Regions from separate parts of the Shewanella sp. ULN5 genome, predicted to be linked through region 1. Evidence: predicted binding sites of a transcription regulator. Region 1 holds the regulator's gene; each other region holds the start of a gene.
What was found. Region 1 encodes sigma-54, which starts transcription at its own class of promoters, with help from an activator protein. Its sites were predicted from a motif close to GTTGGCACGNNNNTNGNNT; they were not measured.
Positions count from the first base shown of each region.

Region 2: ORI98_RS10975 (superinfection exclusion B family protein) is a predicted target of sigma-54. The motif match lies at 1,123-1,141, and genes of this name have one in related genera.
Region 3: ORI98_RS00900 (flagellar assembly protein FlgT) is a predicted target of sigma-54. The motif match lies at 1,363-1,381, and genes of this name have one in related genera.

Region 1 is NZ_JAPJEE010000012.1:79,293-81,502, reverse strand. Features, by position in the region: gene lptB (LPS export ABC transporter ATP-binding protein) at 1-131, shown strand, start outside; gene ORI98_RS12540 (RNA polymerase factor sigma-54) at 283-1,770, shown strand; gene hpf (ribosome hibernation promoting factor) at 1,797-2,084, shown strand; gene ptsN (PTS IIA-like nitrogen regulatory protein PtsN) at 2,087-2,210, shown strand, end outside.
Region 2 is NZ_JAPJEE010000010.1:4,282-6,491, reverse strand. Features, by position in the region: gene ORI98_RS10980 (ATP-binding protein) at 1-993, opposite strand, end outside; gene ORI98_RS10975 (superinfection exclusion B family protein) at 1,184-1,795, shown strand; gene ORI98_RS10970 (DUF3149 domain-containing protein) at 1,937-2,074, opposite strand.
Region 3 is NZ_JAPJEE010000001.1:208,111-210,320, forward strand. Features, by position in the region: gene ORI98_RS00900 (flagellar assembly protein FlgT) at 77-1,279, opposite strand; gene ORI98_RS00905 (FlgO family outer membrane protein) at 1,535-2,210, shown strand, end outside.

The DNA.
Region 1 (2,210 bases):
AAACCCTTGATGTTTGTGAGCGCGCTTATATTGTCAGCCAAGGCAATCTCATTGCCGAGGGAACACCTGATGAAATACTCAACAATCAACAAGTACGAGCAGTATACTTGGGCGAACAATTCAAGCTATAGTTAATGTAAGCACAACAGATAGATGCTTTGAAAATACCAACACTTCAGTAAGCTTTTATTGTGGTGTTTCACAATGTATTTAAACAACATTTGCGAAATACACTCGTGTGAAACGGTGTAGCAAACGGAAATCTTCTAGGGATCAGCAGTAATGAAAGCGTCACTCCAACTTAAAATGGGTCAACATCTGACTATGACCCCACAACTGCAACAGGCGATTCGTTTGCTGCAGTTATCGTCTTTGGAGTTACAGCAAGAAATTCAACAAGCATTAGACTCAAACCCTTTGCTTGAAATGGAAGATGAATTTGCAGAATTTAACAACAAAAATGACCAACAAAAAAACCAATCAGAAACTGATTTTAGTGAACTAGTCGCGCCAACAATAGAAAAAGACACCTCAAGCGTTGATACAGCAGAATCGATGACAAAAGAGCAAATGTCTGATGATTTGCCTATGGATACGACCTGGGATGAAGTGTACACCGCATCTCCGATGGCCAGTTCTGGATCGGGCAGCATGCCAAGCGATGACATGCCTTTTCAAGGTGAAACCTCAGAAGGTTTGTACGAACACCTTGAATGGCAGAAGAATCTCACTCCTTTTTCTGATACCGACCTAGCCATTGCCACCGCCATCATCGATGCCATTGACGACACAGGTTATTTAACCCAAAGCACCGAAGACATCTTAGAAGCAATGGGAGACGAATCGGTTGAGCTTGATGAAGTTGAAGCGGTACTGAAACGTATCCAACATTTTGATCCTATTGGCGTTGCCTCTCGCGATCTCCGTGAATGTTTGCTGATCCAGTTAATGCAATATGATCCCAATACACCTCACATTGATAACGCAAAAGTGCTTATCAAAGATTATTTAGATTTAATTGCAGGCAGAGACTTTCGCACATTGATGCGTAAAACCAAGTTAAAAGAAGATGAACTTCGTGAGGCTATTGAGTTAATTCAATCTTTGAATCCACGCCCTGGTTCGATGATCACCCCGCAGGATGATGAATATGTTATCCCCGATGTTTCGGTGATGAAAAAGAATGGTCGTTGGGTTGTTGAATTAAATCCTGACAATATGCCCAAAATTGGTATAAACCAGCAATATGCGGCGATGGCAAAAAGCAGTAAAAGTCAGTCTGACAGCCAATTTATTCGCGGTCACTTGCAAGAAGCTAAATGGTTTATTAAAAGTTTAGAAAGCCGCAACGACACCTTATTAAAAGTGTCCAATTGCATTGTCCAGTTCCAACAAGGTTTTTTTGAGTATGGTGAAGAAGCCATGAAACCTATGGTACTGAATGACATAGCTGAAGCGGTAGAGATGCATGAATCAACTATTTCGAGGGTCACAACTCAAAAATACATGCATACTCCGCGCGGATTATTCGAATTAAAATACTTTTTCTCTAGCCACGTCAGTACCGACGACGGCGGCGAGTGCTCATCAACAGCAATTAGAGCCTTTATAAAAAAACTGGTTGCTGCCGAAAACCAAAAGAAACCATTAAGCGACAGTAAAATGGCGGATCTTTTGGCTGAACAAGGGATTAATGTTGCACGTCGTACTATCGCGAAATACCGTGAGGCGATGATGATCCCCCCCTCAAACCAGCGTAAGAGTTTATAATCTACCTAGGCAATTGGAGGATAAATATGCAAATAAATTTAACAGGTCACCATGTTGAAATTACTGAATCATTACGCGAATATGTCACGATAAAATTTTCAAAGCTTGAACGACATTTCGATCAGATCCATAATGTGCATGTCGTGTTAAATGTCGAAAAACAACAGCAAAAGGCAGAAGCAAAAGTCAGCTTAAATGGCGCTGAAGTATTTGCAGCTGCTGATCATGCCGACATGTATCATGCAATAGACGCCCTGATCGACAAACTCGATCGTCAGGTTATTAAACACAAAGAGAAACTATCTAAGCATTAATGATGGAACTTAGTACCATCCTGCAGCCGGAATGCACCTCCTGTGCCTCACCGGGCAGTAAGAAAAAGGTACTGGAACTTATCAGCGATTTAGTCGCTGCCCAGTACCCATCCCTTTCTTCGCAAG
Region 2 (2,210 bases), on a different contig from region 1:
AGCGTGTTCACTGTGAATAAGCTTAATGAGATCTTCAACATGCGATAACTGGGAACTTGCCGCTGTGAGGCAAATGCCTATAGGGGTGTTAATTTCATGGGCTAAACCTGATACTAAACCACCAAGAGCGGCCATTTTTTCTTGCTCAACTAACACTTGCTGCGCGCGCTTTAGGATCAGTAAAGATTGCTCTAACTCTTTAGTTTGCTCTTTAACCTGTCTTGCTAACTCGTCTTTGTAACTACGTTCTAGCTTGAGTAAGCGTTCGCGATCTTCTAATGCATTTTGTAGGGCATTTTTAGATTCTTGCACATCAGCAAATGATGCTCGAACTTGTTGCTGCATGGTGTTGATCGCATTAGCAACTAAAGCAAATTCATCTTTGTCTTTATGAGCAAATTGCAATGGTTCGAATGGCTTTTCTAGGCTAATCCGGTCGCAATATTGACTGAGCTTTAATAGGTGTTGGGTAATATTCAGCCATACCAAGAAAAGAATGAAACCTGCCACTAAAAAAGTTTTTATCGCATTGGACAGTAAAATTAAAATGGCTTTGTCATAGAGTCGGTCGTAAATAATGTTTAAGTCAGCTTGAACATACAAAGTACCAACTTTTATATCGCTAGAATTGGTATAAATAAGATCGAATTGCTTTTCAATCGTGGAGGTTTGTTGGTATTTACCGGCTTGCCATTCTTGGCCGCTATCGTCTTTGATGGAAATATAGGTAATGTCAGGTAATTGACTTAAACCGTCTATCTGAGTGTTGATTAATCGCTGATCGATAACCCAAATACTGGCAGCGAGTACTTCTAAGTTTACTTTTTCAATGCTTGAGAATGCTCGGTCAATTCGGCTGACATCGCCATTGTAGTCATTGAATAGCTGATAAACAGTGGTAAGCAGAGTGATGAGAGAACTAAAAAGCACAATCGAAAGCATTAGCTTGCGACCAATAGGGCTAGTTAATAGTTGTCCTGAAAATCTTAGCATGGCATTTATTTAATTATTCTAAGTGCTTATATAAATAAGTTAGTGCATAAAAACGTTTTAAGCCACCTTTAATTAGACTCTTTAATCTCGAAGTTTAATGTTCAATTTTAATTGTTTTTGATATATCAATGTGGCATTACTTTTGCTTTAACACCGTAGGCGTTCAAAATTCTGACACTGTGGGTGGTATATGAAAGAAGTGATGATAAAAGCGATTAGCTTAAGCAATGCAAAGCGCACTTTTATGAGTGTGATGTTGTGGTTGGTCATTGCATGTTTGGCATTGTTATTTTCTCCGAAAGCCTTATTAGAAAAATTGGCTTTAGCTGAGGTCGTAACCCAATATAGTTTTATTATCGGGTTTGGGTTAATCGTTGGCGCAGCATACTTTTTAAGCCAACTCGTTAGCTTTGTTGCTGATGAATCAATTCAATATTTACGCCAAAAACGCACCGTTGAAACCATTGAAGCGAAAGTAAAGTTACTTGATCCTGCAGAACGCGCACTATTAAGAGAGTTTTTCCTTCAAGGTGCAACAATATTAGCATTACCGCAAAATGAGTTAGCGGTAAAAAGTTTATTGCATACTAATATTCTGGAAAAATTGGGTAACGAGCGTCATTACGCCATTCAAGGACCTACTGCTGAGTATAAGATTTCGATGGCGGCGAGAATTTACTTAAACCGTGATGTGCTGCGCTTACCAGCAGGAGAGCCAACCCAAGAAGAACTGTCACACTTACTTAAGGCCAGACCCCATTTTATCAGTGGACTAGTTCAACCGCGTAAACATGCCGCTTAATGAGGATTTTAGACTGAACAAAGTTGAATTTTATATCAAATGAGCAAGAAAAAAGGGGCTAAATTAGCCCCTGAAATGGTTCAGTTTTACTTTAAAAAACAGCAATTAAAAACTAAGAACAAAGACTACGCAGCAAGCAAATCACTCATTATTGCCCGGTGCTGACTTCACAACGAACATCCACATTAAGTAAGAAATAATTCCCAAAGTACTGAAAATGACAATCATTGAGAGTAAACCAATTGGGTTACCGAACATTAAATCTAACCAAAATGCCATGATAAAATTCCTTGTAATTGTGAAGTCCTAGTTATCATAATGCTGAATTAAATGAACAAAACTGATCTCGATCAATGTTCCTGCCTATAAATGGGTATAGATGTGGTTTAAATGTGATCACTGTTACATTTGTATG
Region 3 (2,210 bases), on a different contig from region 1:
AACGCCATTGTATAAATGGCTAGTTGCTTTAACCAACAAATCAACTCAACATTTACTGATAAAACCCTTACGGTGATTACAACTTAATGGCTATATCATGAACCTGAATATTATCTGCAGCATCAATATTTTCAATCATTGCGGTGGCGGTGTCTTCACTGACTTGATCGATGATAATTTCAGCGCGATTTTTAGTCACTAATGCACGCATATTATTGAGACGGTCTGGAATATTCTTTTGCAAAACGATTTGAAATTTGTCAGCTAATTTAACCCCATTTTTACGGCCTAAATTAATAATAATACGGTCGCCCTGCCTCGCTATAATCTGTCCTAATAATGGACGACAGTTCAACGTGTTATCTAATGAAATAATACTTTGTTGCAGCTGCTGGCTAATTGCTGCGCCATAGGATGAAGACCAGAAACGTTGACTGTTAGGTACCACGGTTTCTTGGCGTTCAAACTCCCATGGAGCATTGGTGGTAAAAGCCTCACTCCAAACCACTTCACCACTGATCCCGTGAAACAGGGTCAACTCGAAACTGAACTGCCTTAAAGGCGTATCATCCACAAACCCTAGAAAACTGGTGGTGTAAGGCTCTGTAGACATATCTATCACTTTAGTTTTTAAAATATACTGACTATCGGTGATTTCACCTAACCAACTTGGAATACCATAACCTTTAAAGTTAACTAATTCGTTTGTGTCGTCTAAACGTTCATCCGCATGCACTCTTGCAAAACTGGTCACAGACTGACTATTAATCAGCTGACCAAATTGAAAAGTTAGCGCTTTATTGAAACCAAATAGATGACCATGATTAAGCTGACTGCGATCGGCAACTTCAATTTGCGGCAATAAAATGGCAGCTTTTAAAGATTGGGCTTTACATTGGTCAGTTTGGCTCGTGTCATCAACATAGAGTGACAGCATCACGGTTAACGTATCACCGCTGACCATCTCACTTAGCAGTTCAATGTTATTGGCTGCGCCCATACGCTGCATAGAAAAGGTATCCTGCGTTAACGATCCTTGGCTAATTTGCTGTTGGCTTGAAAAATTAACCCCTGCTCGCAAACTGGCATAGTTTAGTGCTTGATTTATAGCGTCTTCACGAGCTTTATCCATATTACCATTAACGATTTTAGCTGTGCCTGTCACTTCGACTTGCTCCGCAATACCATTAAAGCTGATAAAAACAGGTAATAGCATTAATACTCGTGCCCAGTTAAGCCAAGTTTGTGCGCTATTTTGATTTTTTAATGCATAAAACATATTTCACCCTGCGTCAGATATCTGTCGTCTGCATTGCAAATCCGCCATTTTACGGTGATTGCATCGCTCTATAACTAAGAATCAAGCAATAACTATGCCTAAACGCTAGGTGAGGCGTGAGTCTTTGGTTTCATCACAATCAAGCTATAAAGTTAAAGTAGTCAGATAATCGCTGTAAAGAAAATCGCTTCAATGCCGATAAATAGTTATTAATCGAATTGCATTGCTTTTTAACCTAAAGCGAAGGAATAACTCATGCAGCAAAAGTACCCTATTCTCGCGCTGATGCTAACCACAATTGGTCTTGCTGGATGCAGTAACGCAGTCAATCAATCACATAACTTGGACTATGTTCAAGATGGGCAACATATTGGCTATCAAGACCAAAATAACATGTACCAGGAAAAACTGGTTTATGATGTTAACGCTTCAGGATTAGCCCCAAAAGGCCAGTTGAATGTTTGGGCAGAAAAATTAGTCAATGAACTGGTGTTACAAAATGATGCATTAAGACCTGATCAACCCTTGCTTGTTACTACACCTGTAATGAGTGATGATTTTAATCAAACCAATGAATTAGCCTTGCAATTACAACAAAGTTTACAAGCGGCTTTTCATGCCCATGAATTTAACTTGGTTGATTTGAATGTTGCTAATTCGCTACGTGCAACAGATCACGGTGAACTTATTTTAAGTCGTAATTGGGAGCTACTCCCTACCGATTTACCCGTGTCACATGTGCTAGTTTCAACACTCAGTTTAACTAATGAAGGCGTAAGCTTTAACGGCCGCGTGGTAGATGTAACTAATAATCGAGTGGTTTCAGCGGTGCAATCGTTTGTAGCAGGTAAAAGCTTATCTGGATACGTATTGCCAGCCAATAAAGTACAAACCCGTGGCGGCATTATCTACCGTACAGAAAACACCAAAG